DNA from 3 places in the Mesorhizobium sp. P2_D6 genome. Region 1 is predicted to be linked to each of the others. Evidence: predicted binding sites of a transcription regulator. Region 1 holds the regulator's gene; each other region holds the start of a gene.
The links. Region 1 encodes PhoB, which activates phosphate uptake and scavenging genes when phosphate is short. Its sites were predicted from a motif close to TGTCATNNANCTGTCAT; they were not measured.
Positions count from the first base shown of each region.

Region 1 (5,985 bases):
GATCGGCACGACGCGCGACGTCAACATCCTGGCCGCGGCCAATCTTGACTCCGCCTTCAAGGGCCAGATCGACCTCAGCGTCGATGAAGCGCGCCGCAAGGTGTCCAACCAGCAGATCGACTGGATGAACAAACTCAAGGCCGACGGCGTAATGGCCGAGCATTTCAACACCGGTCTGTTCACCTATGGCGCCTCCAGCCGGCCCGAGACGTCAGGCATGGGCGTGGCGATCATCGGCTCGTTCTACATGATGGTGATCGTGCTGCTTTTGGCGCTGCCGATCGGCGTCGCGGCCTCGATCTATCTCGAGGAATTCGCCAAGAAGAACCGCTTCACCGACCTGATCGAGGTCAACATCAACAATCTTGCGGCGGTGCCGTCGATCGTCTTCGGTCTGCTCGGCCTTGCCGTGTTCATCAACTTCCTCGGCATGCCGCGCTCGGCCGCCTTTGTCGGCGGCCTGGTGCTGACATTGATGACGCTGCCGACCATCATCATCGCGACGCGCGCGGCCCTTGCCGCGGTGCCGCCGTCGATCCGCTCGGCAGCGCTTGGGCTTGGCGCCTCGAAGATGCAGATGGTGTTTCAGCACATACTGCCGCTTGCCGCTCCCGGCATCCTGACCGGCACGATTATCGGCCTGGCGCGTGCGCTGGGTGAGACAGCACCGCTGCTTCTGATCGGCATGGTCGCCTTCGTCGCCGACTATCCGAAGACGCCTTTCGATCCGGCGACCGCACTGCCGGTGCAGATCTACATGTGGGCAAACGAGGCCGAACGCGCTTTTGTCGAGCGCATGTCCGGCGCCATCATCATCCTGCTCGTCTTCCTCATGGCCATGAACATCACCGCGATCGTGCTTCGGCGCCGGTTCGAGCGGCGCTGGTAGAAAAAAGGCAATTTGGTATGAACATCATGACCGAACAGTCCCTTGAAAACGCAGTGGGCGACAAAATGAACGCCAAGTCGAACGAAGTCATCAAGATGCGCGGCGACAAGGTCGGCGTGTTCTACGGCGAGAAGCAGGCGCTGTTCGACGTCAATCTCGACGTCCGCCAGAACCAGGTGACGGCGCTGATCGGCCCGTCCGGCTGCGGCAAGTCGACCTTCCTGCGCTGCCTCAACCGCATGAACGACACCATCGATTCGGCGCGGGTGACCGGCAAGATCACGCTCGACGAGGATGACATCTATGACAAGAACATCGACGTCGTCGAACTCAGGGCTCGCGTCGGCATGGTGTTCCAGAAGCCCAATCCGTTCCCGAAGTCGATCTACGAGAACGTTGCCTACGGCCCGCGCATCCATGGCCTAGCCAAGCGCAAGTCCGACATGGACCAGATCGTCGAGTCGAGCTTGAAGAAGGCGGCGATCTGGAACGAGGTCAAGGACCGCCTGCAGGAGCCCGGCACCGGCCTGTCCGGCGGCCAGCAGCAGCGCCTGTGCATCGCGCGCGCCATTGCGGTGTCGCCGGAAGTAATCCTGATGGACGAACCCTGCTCGGCACTCGACCCGATTGCCACCGCACGCGTCGAGGAGCTGATCGACGAGCTGCGCCAGAATTACACGATCGTCATCGTCACCCACTCGATGCAGCAGGCGGCGCGCGTGTCGCAGCGCACGGCGATGTTCCACCTCGGCTACCTGGTCGAGGAGGGCGCCACCGACAAGATGTTCACCAATCCCGACGACAAGCGCACCCAGGACTACATTACCGGCCGCTTCGGCTGAGCCGTCCAGCGGTTGAATTTTCAGGCACGAGGACCACGATCATGGGTGAACATACCGTCGCCTCCTTCGATGAAGAGTTGGGCCAGATCAGCAAGCTGATCCGCGACATGGGCGATCTGGCCGGGTCGATGGTCAGCGGCTCGACAAAAGCGCTGCTCAATTCCGACAATGCGTTGGCGCAACGTGTCGTTTCCGACGACGCCATCATGGACGCGCGCCAGCGGGAACTCGACGATCGCGCCATCACGCTCATCGCCAAGCGCCAGCCGATGGCCAACGATCTGCGTGCCGTGGTCGGCTCGATCCGCATGGCCGGCGACCTCGAGCGCATCGGCGATCTCGCTAAGAACATCGCCAAGCGCGTTGGCACTGTGGGCCTCAGCGTCACGCCGCGCGACCTCTCGCATTCCATCGATGCGATGGCGCAGCTGGTGCTGATCCAGGTGCAAGGGGTGGTCGAGGAATATGCCGCCGCGGATGCCGCAGCCCTGGCGAAACTCAGGAATGAGGACGAACGTGTCGACGTCAAATACACGTCGGTGTTTCGTGAACTCTTGACCTACATGATGGAAGACCCGCGCAACATCACCGCCTGCACGCATCTCCTGTTCTGCGCCAAGAATCTGGAGCGCATCGGTGATCATGTCACCAACATCGCTGAAAATGCGTATTATGTGCTGACCGGCCAGCAATTGCCCGCCAATCGCCCGAAGCAGGACGAGACGGCGATGGCCACTTCGGCCTGACAAGGGTGAACTGCTGATGATCGCGCCACGCATCATGGTCGTGGAGGACGAGGAGCCGCTGGGCGTGCTTCTCCGCTACAACCTCGAATCCGAAGGCTACCAGGTCGAGGTGGTGACGCGCGGCGACGAGGCCGAAATTCGGCTGCAGGAAAATGTGCCCGACCTTCTGGTGCTCGACTGGATGGTGCCGGCGGTGTCCGGCATCGAGCTCTGCCGCCGGCTGCGCATGCGGCCCGAGACCGAACGGCTGCCGATCATCATGCTGACCGCGCGTGGCGAGGAGAGCGACCGCGTGCGTGGCCTGTCCACCGGCGCCGACGACTATCTGGTCAAGCCGTTCTCGACACCGGAATTCATGGCGCGCGTGAAAGCGTTGCTGCGCCGCGCCAAGCCGGAAGTGCTGTCCAGCGTGCTCAAGGTCGGCGACATCGTGCTCGACCGTGAATCGCACCGCGTCTACCGCAAGAAGAGCGAAATCAGGCTCGGACCGACCGAGTTCCGCCTGCTCGAATTCATGATGCGCCATCCCGGCCGCGTGTTCTCGCGCAGCCAGCTGCTCGACAATGTCTGGGGCGAGACGATCTATATCGACGAGCGCACGGTCGACGTGCATGTCGGCCGACTGCGCAAGGCGGTCAACAATGGCCGCATGCCCGACGTCATCCGCACCATCCGCGGCGCCGGCTACGCTATCCGGGAAGATTAGGCGCGCCGCGCTGTTGCCGGCCCCTCAGGCGACATGCTTGCCCGCTTTCGCCTGAATCCCCGGTGCGAAAATCTCCTGGTCGACGAAGCTGAGCGCGCGCATGGCGCAGCCTTCGCGGATCAGCGGCAGTTCGTTGGGCTCGGTGTCGAAGGAGATCGATTTCGAGTGCTGGCCGCCGGCAGTCTGAGCAATCGCTTCGCGCAATGCCGGTTCGATCAGATCGAACGCGGCGGCGCTGACTCCGACCATGGCGACAGGTGCTGGATCGATCAGCGCGAACAGGCTGCCGAGGCCGAAGCCAAGCGCCTCGCCGGCTTTGCGGTAGGCTTCGCGCTCGGGGCCGTCGGTCTCGCGGGCACGTGCGGCGAGCGCCCGCATGTCGGCGTCGCCGACATCGACCGGTTCGGCATCCTCGCTCATCATTTTGGCGCTGCGCCAGATGGCGTAGTTGCCGGCATAGGCCTCCACGCAGCCGCGCCGCCCGCAACGGCACAGCGCGCCGCCGGGCCGGTGGATCATGTGGCCGAACTCGCCGCCCGAGGAATGGGTGCCGGTGAACAATTCGCCCTTCAGCACCAGCCCCATGCCGATGCCATGCGAGAGCAGGATGGCGATGAAATTGTCGCGGTAGCGCTCAGGCTGGCGCCATTGCAGCGCCACCGCCATCATGTTGCAGTCGTTTTCCATGGTGGCCGGAATGCCGAATTCCGCTTCCAGTATGTCGGCGAAGGCAATGTCGGTCAGCGGCGTGATAGGCGACCACAGCATGGCGCGCGCCTGCGAATCGGTGATGCCCTGGATGCCCATGGCAATGCGGGCGATGCTCTGAACATCAAGATCGGGATCCTCGAGCCGCCGCCGCACGATTGCCGTGCATTCGCCGATCAGCTCGTCGCGCGGCATGGTCAGCGTGTCCAGCCGGCGCTGCTCCTCGGCGACCACATGGCCGGCATAGTCGATGACGGTGACGGAGAGGAAGTTCAGCGACAGCACCACGGTCATCACCGCCGCCGCTTCCGGATTGAGGCCAAGGCCGACCTGCGGCCGGCCGCGCTTCAGCGCACCCGTCTCGCCGGGTTTGCTCTCGGCCAGGATGCCTTCTTGAATCAGATCAGACGAGATCGCCGATATGGTCGAATGGCTGAGGCCGGTGGTCGCCGCAATCTCGGTCCGCGACGGCTGGCCGGCCCGGCGCACGGCCGAAATCACCATCGCACGGTTGCGACGGCGCAGATCGTCGTGGCGGATTCCAACCGACATTTTTCCTCCCGGTCCTCCTCGCGCCTCATGATAGTGGAGGCATTTGGTGGCACCAGCCAAATATTGGCAGAAGCAGGCCGCGCTGTCATTGTTTATTGCGAGTCTCGAAAAAATTCACAGAGGCCATCAGATTCCATCAGAATCGATGTTGACAGCGCCTCGCCGTTGGACCAGTATTTTTTCGAGGCTCGAAAAAATAGAGCCTCTGTGTGCCGGCCTTCGGGCCAGTTTTGTCGCGCCGCGCGCGGCGCAGGGAGGGTTATCATGAACAGATTTGCAGCCGCCATGCTGGCGGGTGTCGCCATGTCGCTGACGCTAGTGTCGGTCGCGCAGGCGAAGGACAAGGTCATCGGCGTGTCGTGGTCGAACTTCCAGGAAGAGCGCTGGAAGACCGACGAAGCGGCGATGAAGGCGGCGATCGAGGCGGCCGGCGACAAGTACATTTCCGCCGACGCGCAGTCCAACCCCGGCAAGCAGTTGACCGACGTCGAAAGCCTGATCTCGCAGGGCGCCAACTCGCTGATCATCCTGGCGCAGGACGCCTCGGCCATCGGCCCGGCGGTGCAGAAGGCGCTGGACGAAGGCATTCCAGTCGTCGGCTATGACCGCCTGATCGAGAACAAGGACGTCTTCTATCTGACCTTCGACAACAAGGAAGTCGGCCGCATGCAGGCCCGCGAAGTGTTCAAGGCGAAGCCCGAAGGCAACTATGTCTTCATCAAGGGCTCGGGTGCCGATCCGAATGCCGATTTCCTGTTCGCCGGCTCGATGGAAGTGCTCAAGGAAGCCATCGACTCGGGCAAGGTCAAGAATGTCGGCGAGGCCTACACGGATGGCTGGCTGCCCGCCAACGCCCAGAAGAACATGGAACAGTTCCTGACCGCCAACGACAACAAGGTCGATGCCGTGGTTGCGGCCAATGACGGAACCGCCGGCGGCGTCGTCGCGGCGCTGACGGCGCAGGGCCTTGCCGGAACCGTTCCGGTCTCGGGCCAGGACGGCGACCATGCCGCGCTGAACCGCATCGCGCTCGGCACGCAGACCGTGTCGGTGTGGAAGGACGCGCGCGAGCTCGGCAAGAACGCCGCCGAGATCGCGTCGCAGCTGGCCGACGGCAAGAAGACGGGCGACATTGCCGGCGCCAAGGACTTCACCACGCCCGGCGGCAACACCGTCAAGTCGCTGTTCCTGACCCCGGTTGCCATCACCAAGGACAACCTCAACGTCGTCATCGATGCCGGCTGGATCAAGAAGGACGAAGTCTGCGCCGGCGTCACTGCCGGCAGCGTTGCAGCCTGCAACTAAAACCGGACCCTATCGGTTCGAAATCTCGGCGCCGCGGCCCAAAAGCCGCGGCGTTTCTCCAAGGGCTTTCCGCTTCAAATGACCACGGAAAGCAAATAGCATCCATGTTCCGGCATCCGCGCCAGACGGCAAACCGGTGGGAGGATAGCATGACCGACACGACCTCTAATCAGCCGGTCGCCAGCACTGCTGCGGACCGGGCGCGCGCATCCGAGCTCAGCGCCGTCGGGCGGTTCC
Region 1 covers NZ_JBFUEG010000018.1:16,272-22,256, forward strand. The annotation lists gene pstA (phosphate ABC transporter permease PstA) at 1-889, shown strand, start outside; gene pstB (phosphate ABC transporter ATP-binding protein PstB) at 907-1,731, shown strand; gene phoU (phosphate signaling complex protein PhoU) at 1,773-2,477, shown strand; gene phoB (phosphate regulon transcriptional regulator PhoB) at 2,494-3,183, shown strand; gene AC1D1L_RS27450 (ROK family protein) at 3,208-4,443, opposite strand; gene xylF (D-xylose ABC transporter substrate-binding protein) at 4,708-5,748, shown strand; gene AC1D1L_RS27460 (sugar ABC transporter permease) at 5,898-5,985, shown strand, end outside.

Region 2 (5,985 bases), on a different contig from region 1:
ATCGAACGCTGGTTCGACGCCCGCATGCCGCTGCCGCGCATGGTCTATGACAGTTTCATCGCCTATCCGGTGCCGCGCAACCTCAACTATGCCTGGACCTTCGGCGGCATCCTGGCGATCATGCTGGTGGCGCAGATCCTGACCGGCATCGTGCTGGCCATGCACTATACGGCCGACACCAATCTCGCCTTCAATTCGGTCGAGAAGATCATGCGCGACGTGAATTCGGGCTGGCTGTTGCGCTACATGCATTCCAACGGCGCCTCGTTCTTCTTCGTCGCCGTCTACATCCACATCTTCCGCGGGCTCTATTACGGCTCCTACAAGGCGCCGCGCGAGCTGCTGTGGATCCTCGGCTGCATCATCTACCTCTTGATGATGGCGACCGGCTTCATGGGCTATGTGCTGCCCTGGGGTCAGATGAGCTTCTGGGGCGCCACCGTCATTACCGGTTTCTTCAGCGCCATTCCGCTGGTCGGCGACTGGATCCAGCAGCTGCTGCTCGGCGGTTTCGCCGTCGACAACCCGACGCTCAACCGCTTCTTTGCGCTGCACTACCTCTTGCCGTTCATGATTGCCGGCGTCGTCGTGCTGCACGTCTGGGCGCTGCATGTGGTCGGCCAGTCGAACCCGACCGGCATCGAGGTCAAGTCGAAGACCGACACCGTCGCCTTCACGCCCTATGCGACCATCAAGGACGCGTTCGGCATGATCGTGTTCCTGTTCTTCTTCGCCTATTTCGTCTTCTACCTGCCGAACTTCCTCGGCCATCCGGACAATTACACGGTCGCCAACCCGCTGAAGACGCCGGCCCACATCGTGCCGGAGTGGTACTTCCTGCCGTTCTACGCGATCCTGCGCGCCATCACCTTCAACATCGGGCCGATCAACTCCAAGCTCGGCGGCGTGCTGTGCATGTTCGGCGCCATCGTCATGCTGTTCCTGGTGCCGTGGCTCGACACCTCCAAGGTGCGCTCGGCGGTCTACCGGCCCTGGTACAAGCTGTTCTTCTGGCTCTTCGCAGCCGACGCCGTCCTGCTCGGTTGGCTGGGCTCGCAGCCGGCCGAAGGCAGCTTCGTGTTCATGGCGCAGATGGCGACGCTGTTCTACTTTGCCTTCTTCCTCGTCGTCCTGCCGGTGCTCGGCCTGATCGAGACGCCGCGCAGGCTGCCGAATTCGATCACCGAAGCGGTGCTGGAGAAGAACAAGGGTGCCGGTGGGGGACATCCGGCAGGTGCGAACGCCGCGCCGGAAACCAAGGGCTGAGCGAGAATCTAAGGGGATTTGGCATGAAAAAGATTCTCACCTCGCTCGCCCTGCTCGGCCTGTTGGCTGGCGGCATCGGAGCGGTCGGCAGCGTGGCGATGGCGGCCGAAGAGGCGCATAACGCGGCGGCACCGACGCATTTCCCGATCGACGAGCCGAAGGAAATGGACTGGAGTTTCGCCGGTCCGTTCGGCACCTATGACAAGGCGCAGCTGCAGCGCGGCCTGAAGGTCTACAAGGAAGTCTGCTCGGCCTGCCATTCGATGAACCTGGTGGCGTTCCGCACGCTGGAAGGCCTCGGCTATTCGGAAGCACAGGTGAAATCCTTTGCCGCCGAATACACCATCCATGACGGTCCCAACGATGCCGGCGACATGTTCGACCGTCCGGGCAAGCCGTCCGACCATTTCCCGGCGCCGTTCGCCAATGAGGAGGCGGCTGCCGCCTCCAACGGTGGCGCAGCCCCGCCCGACATGTCGCTGCTGGCCAAGGCACGCGGTGTCGAGCGCGGCTTCCCGCGCTTCGTCTTCGACATCTTCACCCAGTACGCTCAGGGCGGCCCAGACTACATCCATTCGCTGCTGACCGGCTACGACGAGACGCCGCCGGCCGGCATGGTGATCCCTGAAGGCACCCACTACAACCCGTACTTCATGTCCGGCGTGTCGCTGAAGATGCCGAAGCCGCTCTCGGACGGCCAGGTCACCTATGATGACGGTTCGCCGCAGACGGTTGACCAGTATTCGCGCGACGTCTCGGCCTTCCTGATGTGGGCGGCCGAACCGCATATGGAAGACCGCAAGAAGACCGGCTTCCGCGTATTGGTGTTCCTGTTGCTCTTCGGCGCCCTGGTTTATCTGACCAAGCGCAAAGTGTGGGAAGGCGTGGCCCACTAAGGCCAAGCAGCCTGCGATCAAGAAAGGGCGCCGAAAGGCGCCCTTTTGCTTTTCCGGAGGCGGGCATGTCACATGACCGTCACCACATCTGGCGATCCTGTGCTGCCCTCATCAAAGGATCGCACCCATGAAAAGATACGCATCGCTCGCGGCAGGACTGCTGCTGCTCATCGTCGGCTCGGCCGCCCAGGCCGAAGACGCAAAGCCCTTCATCACCAACAAGGATGTCGACCTGACGATGATCCTGCCGCCGCCGCCGGCCAACGATTCGGCTGAGACCAAGGCCGAGCTCGGCGCGGTGCTGACGCTGCAGGTGACGCGCACGCCCGAAATGGAGGCCAGCGCCATTGCCGACGCCGAGGAAGACGTCTGGCGCTTCACCAATGTCATGGGGCCGAACTTCAACAAGGAAAAGCTGCCGAAATTCTCAGCCTTCTTCGATCGCGTCGTGGCCACCGAAGGCGCCGTCGTCGATCCGGCCAAGGATGTCTGGAAGCGGCCGCGTCCGCACCAACTCAGCGACCTCGTCAAGCCGGCGGTCAAGCTGTCGAGCTCCGGTTCCTGGCCTTCGGGTCATGCCACGGTCGGCACCATGATGGGCATCATCCTTGCCGACATGGTTCCGGAAAGGCGCGCCGAGATCATGGCGCGTGCGGCCGAATACGCCCACAACCGTGTGGTCGGCGGCATCCACTATCCGTCCGACGTCGAGATGGGCAAGATTTCCGGTAGCGTTATCGCCGCCGTCCTGCTCAACCGCGACGACTTCAAGGCCGAGTACGACGTGGCCAAGGCCGAGCTGCGTTCCGACCTCGGTATGTAAGCTATTCCCAACAGTCGGTTTTCGACGGCAAGGGGCGCCAGCGGCGTCCCTTTTTCGTTCATGGCTGTGGCCAAGAGGCAGTTTGGCAATTCACCCGTTGGCATGGCGGCATCGGATTGATATTCGACGCAGCGAGCTTCTTGCGCCATGGCATTTGGAAATCGATGATGCGGCTAAGCGACTGTCACAACTTTTCCGATTTCCGGCGCATGGCGCAGCAGCGGCTGCCGGGGCCGATCTTCAACTACATTGACGGCGCGGCGGACGACGAGGTCACCTATCGCCGCAATACCGAGAGTTTCGAGCGCTGCGACCTCGTTCCCAATGTGTTGCGCGGTGTCAGCGAGATCGACATGTCGGTGACGGTGATGGGCCAGAAACTGGCCATGCCCGTCTATTGCTCGCCGACCGCCTTGCAGCGGCTGTTCCATCATCAGGGCGAGCGTGCGGTGGCCAAGGCTTCGGCCAAATTCGGCACGATGTTCGGCGTGTCCTCGCTCGGCACGGTGAGCCTCGAGGAAGCCCGCAAGATCAGCAGCAGCCCGCAGGTCTACCAGTTCTATTTCCACCGGGATCGAGGCCTCAACCGGGCGATGATGCAGCGGGCCAAGGCGGTCGGCGTCGAGGTGATGATGCTGACCGTTGACAGCATCACCGGAGGTAACCGCGAGCGCGACAAGCGCACCGGCTTTGCCATTCCCTTCAAGCTCAACCTTGCCGGCATGCTGCAGTTTGCGCTCAAACCGGGCTGGGCGATCAACTATTTCACCCATGAGGGGTTCAAGCTGCCGCAGCTCGACGAGCATGTCGACATGGGCGGCGGCACGATGTCGATCAGCCGCTATTTTACCGAGATGCTCGATCCGTCGATGACATGGGACGATGTCGCCGAGATGGTCAGGCTGTGGGGTGGTCCGTTCTGCCTCAAGGGCGTCATGTCGGTGGAGGATGCCAAACGCGCTGTCGAGATCGGCTGCAGCGGCATTGTGCTTTCAAACCATGGCGGCCGGCAGCTGGACGGCTCGCGGGCGGCCTTCGACCAGCTGGCCGAGATCGTCGACGCCGTCGGCGACAGAATAGACGTCATCATGGATGGCGGCGTGCAGCGCGGCACGCATGTGCTGAAGGCGCTGTCGCTCGGCGCCAAGGCTGTCGGCGTTGGGCGCTACTATCTGTTCCCGCTGGCGGCGGCCGGCCAGCCCGGCGTCGAGCGGGCGCTGGAGCAGATGCGGGTCGAGATCGAGCGTGGCATGAAGCTGATGGGCTGCAGTTCGATCGAACAATTGTCGCGCACGAATCTCCGTTTCAGGTAATCTCGGCTCATGAAATCCTCGCTCGAAGACACGCTGCTCGCCGCGATCCGCACCATTCCGGACTATCCCAAACCCGGCATCCTGTTTCGCGACATCACCACTTTGCTCGGCAATGCGCGCGCTTTCCGCCGCGCCATCGACGAGCTGGTGCATCCCTATGCCGGCCAGAAGATCGACAAGATCGCCGGCATCGAGGCGCGCGGCTTCATCCTCGGCGGCGCCGTCGCACACCAGCTTTCCGCCGGCTTCGTGCCGATCCGCAAGAAGGGCAAGCTGCCCTACGAGACGGTGCGCGTCGCCTACAGCCTGGAATACGGGCTGGACGAGATGGAGATGCACAAGGACGGTGTTGTGCCGGGCGAGAAGGTGATCCTGGTCGACGACCTGATCGCCACCGGCGGCACGGCGGAAGCAGCGGTCAGGCTGCTCAGACAGATCGGCGCCGACATTCTTGCTGCATGCTTTGTCATCGACCTGCCGGACCTGGGCGGGCGGGCGAAGCTTGAGGCGCTGGGTGTGCCGGTGCGGACGCTGATCGGGTTTGAAGGACATTAGGCAGGGCACTTTTTCCCTTCTCCCCCTGGGGGAGAAGGAAGAGGCTACCCCGCCTTCACCAGCACGGCGCTGTCGAATTCCAGCACCTTGTCGTCCGTCGAGTCGAACCCCTCCGAGCGCAGCGCGAGCAGCCGCCAGCCGGGGCGGGTGGCGAGCGGGCGGTGGGAGACGGCCGTGCGCATGAAGGTTACGGTTTCTCCGGCATAGACCGGCTTTGGCCATTTCAGGTTCTTGAAGCCGGGCGAGGGGCCGAATTCGGGCAACGGGCCGGGACCGCTCCATCGCGTGGCGTCCAGCCGGCTTTCGAGGTTGAGTTTCATCCAGGTGGCGGCGGTGTGCCAGCCTGAGGCGCAGAGGCCGCCGAAAACGCTTTTCTTTGCTGCCTCCTCGTCGACATGGAAGGGTTGTGGATCGTATTTGCGGGCGAACGCTTTGATCGCCTCGGCCTCGAATGTGTGCGAGCCGAGATCGATGGTTTCGCCAATGCGGAAGAACGCGTCGAGGCTCATGCGCCGGCCTCGCGGGTCAGGAACATGACGGTGTTTTCGAGTTCGAAGACGCGCTCGCCACGCTGGTTGACCATTTCGCTGCGAAAGGTGACCAGACCGAGTTGGGGTCGTGACTTCGAAAGGCGCCTGGCGACCACACCAGTCCTGCCGGAAAGCGTGTCGCCGGCCAGCACCGGCTTCTTCCATCTGACCTGGTCGATGCCCGGCGCACCTTGCGCGGTCGAGTCGAGCAGGAAGGCGTCGCACAGCATGCGCATGAAGATCGCGCAGGTGTGCCAGCCGGAAGCGGCGAGCCCGCCAAGGATGCTGGCTTTGCCGGCCTCCTCGTCGAGATGCATCGGCTGCGGGTCGAACTCGGTGGCGAATTCGACGATTTCGGCCGCACTCACCTGCTTGGCGCCGAGGTCGATCGATGCGCCCTCGGTGAAATCCTCATAGGCCCAGGTCTTTCCAGTCATGATCCTAATCCAGTTCAAGATTGTACGATCACCGGGCATCCGGATGCCGTCCCGAGGGCGTTGGGTCAAGTGAATTCTAGTGATCCAGACCCGGTCAGAGCCAGCCGCGACGGCGGAAATACCAGAAGGGGAGGATCGCCGACAGGATCATCAGGCCAATGGCGA
Region 2 covers NZ_JBFUEG010000002.1:194,673-200,657, forward strand. The annotation lists gene AC1D1L_RS04045 (cytochrome b) at 1-1,266, shown strand, start outside; gene AC1D1L_RS04050 (cytochrome c1) at 1,290-2,162, shown strand; gene AC1D1L_RS04055 (acid phosphatase) at 2,290-2,985, shown strand; gene AC1D1L_RS04060 (alpha-hydroxy acid oxidase) at 3,153-4,298, shown strand; gene AC1D1L_RS04065 (adenine phosphoribosyltransferase) at 4,308-4,853, shown strand; gene AC1D1L_RS04070 (MaoC family dehydratase) at 4,898-5,362, opposite strand; gene AC1D1L_RS04075 (MaoC family dehydratase) at 5,359-5,820, opposite strand; gene corA (magnesium/cobalt transporter CorA) at 5,915-5,985, opposite strand, start outside.
Region 2: a site for PhoB is predicted at 2,229-2,245, ahead of AC1D1L_RS04055 (acid phosphatase). Genes of this name have one in related genera too.

Region 3 (5,985 bases), on a different contig from region 1:
CTCAAGCCCGAAACCATGGCGACGCTGATCCAGATGGCGCGCGACATCTATCCGCACGATCAGGTGCCCGACAAATACTACGCCATCGCCGTGAAGGGCCATGACGAGCAGGCCGGCAAGGACGCCGCCTACAAGACGATGATCGAAGACGGCATTGCCGACCTCGACAAGAAGTCGGGCGAGGGCGGCTATCGCGGCCTCGGCTGGGAGGAGCAGCGCGTCGCCGTGCTGCAGCAGATCGAGGCGACGCCGTTCTTCCAGTCGATTCGCGGCGGCCTCGTCGTCAGCCTCTACAACCAGCAAGAGGTGTGGCCGATCTTCGGCTACGAGGGCGAGTCCTACTCCAAAGGCGGCTACATCGCGCGCGGTTTCGACGACATCGAGTGGCTCTAGAGCCCCTGTCGTTTTGAACCCCCGCAAACAGGAATTCATGGGAGGAAACCATGGCAGCTTCATTTGATCTCAAGAACGACAATGTCGTCGTCATCATCGGCTCCGGCGCCGGCGGTGGCACGCTCGGCAACGAACTCGCCCAGAAGGGCGTCGATGTCGTCATCCTCGAGGCCGGCGCCCGCCACGAATATGAGGACTTCATCAACGACGAGTGGGGCTCCTTCAGCCAGCTTGCCTGGACGGACAAGCGCACGACGTCCGGCGACTGGCGGGTGTCGAAGGATTTCCCCAATTTGCCGGCCTGGATCGTCAAATCGGTCGGCGGCTCGACCACGCACTGGGCCGGCGCCTCGCTGCGCTTCCAGGAGCATGAGTTCAAGACGCTCTCGACCTATGGAAAGGTGGAAGGCGCCAACCTGCTGGATTGGCCGGTCACGCTGGCCGAGATGGAGCCGTACTACGCCAAGGCCGAAGCCAAGATGGGCGTCACCGGCACCAATGGCTGGCCGCGGCTGCCCGGCAACAACAATTTCAAGGTGCTGAAGGCCGGCGCCGACAAGCTCGGCTACAAGGAATGTCATACCGGCAACATGGCCATCAACTCGGTCGAGCGCGACGACCGCAACTCCTGCCAGCAGACCGGTTTCTGCTTCCAGGGCTGCAAATGGGGCGCCAAATGGTCGACGCTCTATACCGAGATCCCCAAGGGTGAGGCGACAGGTCATCTCGAAGTCAGGCCGAATGCCATGGCGATCAAGATCAACCACGACGCCTCAGGCAAGGTGACCGGCGTCGTCTATGCCGACAAGGACGGCAAGCTGCAGGAGCAGAAGGCCCGCATCGTCGCCGTCGCCGGCAATTCGATCGAAAGCCCGCGCCTGCTGCTGAACTCCGAGTCAGCGAAATTCCCCCACGGGCTTGCCAATTCGTCGGGACAGGTCGGCAAGAACTACATGCGCCACACCACCGGCTCGGTCTACGCCATCTTCGACAGGCCGGTGCACATGTATCGCGGCACCACCATGGCCGGCATCATCCGCGACGAGGCGCGCCATGACCCGTCGCGCGGCTTTGTCGGCGGCTACGAGTTCGAGACGCTGTCGCTCGGTCTGCCCTTCATGGCTGCCTTCCTCAATCCGGGCGGCTGGGGTCGTTCCTTCACCACCGCGCTCGACCATTATGATCATATGGCCGGCCTGTGGATCGTCGGTGAGGACATGCCGCGTGCGGAAAACCGCATTACGCTGCACAAGGACGAGAAGGATGCGCACGGCATGCCGATCGCCGACGTGCATTTCGATGACCATCCCAACGACACGGCGATGCGCAACCACGCCTACAAGCAGGCCACAGCGCTTTACGATGCGGTTGGTGCGACGCGCTCGTTCCCGACGCCGCCCTATCCCTCGACCCACAATCTCGGCACCAACCGGATGAGCGAGAGGGCGGAAGACGGCGTCGTCAACCAGCACGGCCAGGCGCACGACATCAAGAACCTGTTCGTGTCGGACGGCAGCCAGTTCACCACCGGTGCGGCCGAAAACCCGACACTTACGATCGTGTCGCTGGCGATCCGCCAGGCCGAATACATAGCGTCGCAAATGTCGGCCAAGACGATCTGAGCCGTCCTCCCGGACCGCTACGCGGAACGCGCATGGGCGCGTTCCGCACTTTTATCTCCCGAGATTGACTAGGCGCCGACCGGCTGCCCGTCCTTGCGGCGGATGGCGACGACGGACGGCCGCGGCAACTGGCCGTCTTTGAAATCGGGCCACAGCGTCTGCACCTTGTCGAGCGTCTCGGCGTCTTCCGCAGGGTGCTGTACCGACAGGAACAGCGTGGTGCCGTCCGGCGTGAAGCACGGGCCGGTTGCTTCCGCGCCATGCGGGCAAGTGAACAGCAGTTTCGGCAGGCCGCGCGCGGCACCCTCGGTGTCGACGCCATAGACGCCGTCCGGCAGGTCGAAATCATTGGCGCCGTCGGTCGCCACCCACAGCCGCCCGGCTGGATCGAAGGTGATGTTGTCGGGGCAGACGAACCAGCCATTGTCCGACGTATCGGGATGGAAGGTCGCGCCGACCTTGGCATCTTTCGGGTTGCCGCAGAGCACGAACAGGTCCCAGGCATACTTTTCCGCCGTGTGGTCGGCATCCGCGCCGCGGCCGCCGGGCGGGATCAACTCGACAATATGGCCCCAGAGGTTTTCCGGCCGCGTGTTGGCCGGATTGACCTTGGACTGGTCGCGCTTCTTGTTCTTGGTCATCACCGCATAGACGCGGCCGGTCACCGGATTGGTCTCGATGTCCTCGGGCCGGTCCATCGGCGTGGCGCCCAGCGCGTCGGCCGCAAAACGCGTCTTCAACAGCACTTCGGCCTGGTCGGCAAAACCGTTCTCGGCAGTGAGCTTCCCATGGCCATGCACCAACGGCAGCCATGTCATCGAGCCGTCGGCATCGAAGCGGGCGACCGACAGCACGCCCTCGTCGAGCAGATCGGCGCCTGAGGCCGGGTTGGCCTTGTCGTAGGCTTTTGCCGAGACGAAGCGGTACATGTATTCGAAATAGTCGTCGTCACCCATATAGACGACGACGCGGCCGTCCTTGTTGAGGACCACGGTCGACGCCTCATGCGACATGCGTCCGAGTGCAGTGCGCTTTACCGGCTTGGACTGCGGGTCGTAAGGGTTGATCTCGACCACCCAGTCGAAGCGGTTGGCCTCGTTCGGCTCCTTGTCGAGGTTGAAGCGGTCGTGGAAGCGGCCGCGGCCATAGATGTCGGAGCCGTCGAAGCCGTAACGGTCGAGCAGTTCGGCGGTCGGCGCCTTCTTCGGGTCGCCGCCGAAAATGTCCGACACGCCTTCCTCGCAGGTCAGCACCGTGCCCCAGGGGGTGAAGCCGCCGCTGCAGTTGTAGCTGGTGCCGAGCACCTTGGTGCCGGTGGCGTCGGCTGAAGTCATCATCAAGGCATGGCCGGCGGCCGGCCCGGAAACGGTCATTTCGGTGTTGGCGGTGATGCGGCGGTTGAGCGGGCTGTCAGCCACGGCTTCCCACTTGCCGTCCTTCAGTTGCACTTCGACGATCGAATGGCCCATCGCGGCCATGCCGAGATCGACCTGTTCCTTGGTCATCGTCTTGCCGGCGTCGTCCTCGGTCATCCCGGAAAACATCACATTGGGCGAGATGTATTCGTTGTTGACGCAGAGCAGACCGTGGTCGGAGTTCACCGTGCCCTTGGGCAGCGGCATGAAGGCGATGTAGTCGCAATTGTAACCGAAGCGTTTCTCCTGCTCGTCGGCGGCGACTTTGTTGCCGTCGAACTCGGCGAGGCCTGCGGCAAGCGGGTCGCCCCAGCGCGCGACGATGGTCGTCTCATAGCCCTCAGCGGCGGCATGGGTTTTGTCGTAGACCCGCTTCAACTCGGGAAAGCCGAGCGTCGACTGCGCTGCCGCGGCATGCGTTTCGCCGGCAAACAAGGAGCCGACAAAGCTGCCGCCGGCAATCAAAGCGCCGGAGGCAAGGCTGCCTTTCAAAAGAGACCGGCGCGAGACGCGCTCGGCAATGACGTCGCGGATGACGGGGGAGGATGAAGACGGTGCGTTGGCCATGGTGTCTGCCTCTCAGGGTGGATGTTACGGCGCACCGCTGCCCTAGTCTGCTTCGGCAACATCCGCATGACATGAGAGGAAGGTTTTGGCGCAAGCGATGGCGAGAGTGGTTTGCTCGGCTCAGCCCTTGGTGCAGGTCGAGGCGGTGAAGGCACCGTCGGGCTGCTTCAGGATGATGTCGAAGGACGGGGTGGTCTCGCCGTCCAGCGTCGCCTGCGTCATCGAGACGGAGTTGCCGCCGGTAGTGTAGCCGCCCAGCGGTCCCAGCCAGGTGATCTCGCCATTGGCGTTCATCTGATAGTTATAACCTTGCCGCGCGGTGCCGAACGTCACCGGGCCGGTATAGACATTGCCCTTGATGGTGATGTCACCGAGGTTGAGGAAGGCGCCGAGCAGATAGACTTCGCAGTGATAGGTGCCGTCTGGCAGCTTGCCATCGCTGAAGTCGGCGCGCGCGCCGTCGCTCGTTGCCATCAGCAGCAGGATGCCGGAAATGCAGGAGATGCGGGATGTCATCGGGTCACTCGTTTGCGGAGTGAGCTTGCCCCATTTTTGCGCCGTGCCGCAATATTGTTCGTCCGCGTGCCTGGCTGAGTTCAAAATCTAGGCACTTGTCATAATTGGGCGAAAATTAGGCAAAAGTCTTGTGCGCTGCGCAAATTTCCCTCAATCAATTTTTAACCGGCTGCCTTTGTTTTCTTTAGGCTAATATAACAATCGGCTGATAACGTTAGATTATTCCCCATTTCCGAGAGCCGCATTTGCGTTTGGCACGGCTGTTGCATTGCATGGTTGCGCTGCAATCAACCAGCTTGGGAGTATTCGGTATGAGGGGTAATTTCGCGACAATAACAAAAATGTTTTCGGCCGGCGTGGTCGCTGCCGGCCTGTCGATGTCGTCTCCGGCCAAGGCCGCCGAAGACACGATCAAGGTCGGCATTCTGCATTCGCTGTCGGGGACCATGGCGATTTCGGAGACGACGCTGAAAGACGCCATGCTGATGCTCATCGAAGAGCAGAACGCCAAGGGCGGCCTGCTCGGCAAGAAGCTGGAAGCGGTCGTCGTCGATCCGGCGTCCAACTGGCCGCTGTTCGCCGAAAAGGCGCGCGAGCTGATCTCCAAGGACAAGGTCGCCGCCGTGTTCGGCTGCTGGACCTCGGTGTCGCGCAAATCGGTGCTGCCGGTGTTTTCCGAGCTCGACAACATCCTGTTCTATCCCGTCCAGTATGAGGGCGAGGAAAGCGAGCGCAACGTGTTCTACACCGGCGCCGCACCAAACCAGCAGGCGATCCCCGCCGTCGACTACCTCATGAGTGAGGATGGCGGCTCGGTGAAGCGCTGGGTGCTGGAAGGCACCGACTATGTCTATCCTCGCACCACCAACAAGATCCTCGAGGCCTATCTGAAGGCCAAGGGCGTCGCGGCCGAAGACATCATGGTCAACTACACGCCGTTCGGCTTCTCCGACTGGCAGACCGAAGTCTCGGCGATCAAGAAGTTCGGTTCGGCCGGCAAGAAGACCGCCGTCGTCTCGACCGTCAATGGCGACGCCAACGTTCCCTTCTACAAGGAGCTCGGCAACCAGGGCATCAAGGCCGAGGACATTCCGGTCATGGCCTTTTCGGTCGGCGAGGAAGAACTGGCCGGTCTCGACACCGCGCCGCTGGTCGGCCATCTCGCCGCCTGGAACTATTTCGAGAGCGTCGACACGCCGGAAAACAAGAAGTTCATCGCTGACTGGCACAAGTTCATCAAGAACGACAAGCGCACCACCAATGACCCGATGGAAGCCCACTATATCGGCTTCAACATGTGGGTGAAGGCGGTCGAGAAGGCCGGCACCACCGATCCGGACAAGGTCATCGACGCCATGGTCGGCGTGTCCGTGCCGAACCTGACCGGCGGCTATTCGACGATGATGCCGAACCACCACATCACCAAGCCGGTGCTGATCGGCGAGATCCAGGCCGACGGCCAGTTCGAGACC
Region 3 covers NZ_JBFUEG010000003.1:284,596-290,580, reverse strand. The annotation lists gene AC1D1L_RS07780 (gluconate 2-dehydrogenase subunit 3 family protein) at 1-393, shown strand, start outside; gene AC1D1L_RS07775 (GMC family oxidoreductase) at 444-2,015, shown strand; gene AC1D1L_RS07770 (PhoX family protein) at 2,084-3,997, opposite strand; gene AC1D1L_RS07765 (hypothetical protein) at 4,118-4,513, opposite strand; gene urtA (urea ABC transporter substrate-binding protein) at 4,825-5,985, shown strand, end outside.
Region 3: a site for PhoB is predicted at 4,053-4,069, ahead of AC1D1L_RS07770 (PhoX family protein). Genes of this name have one in related genera too.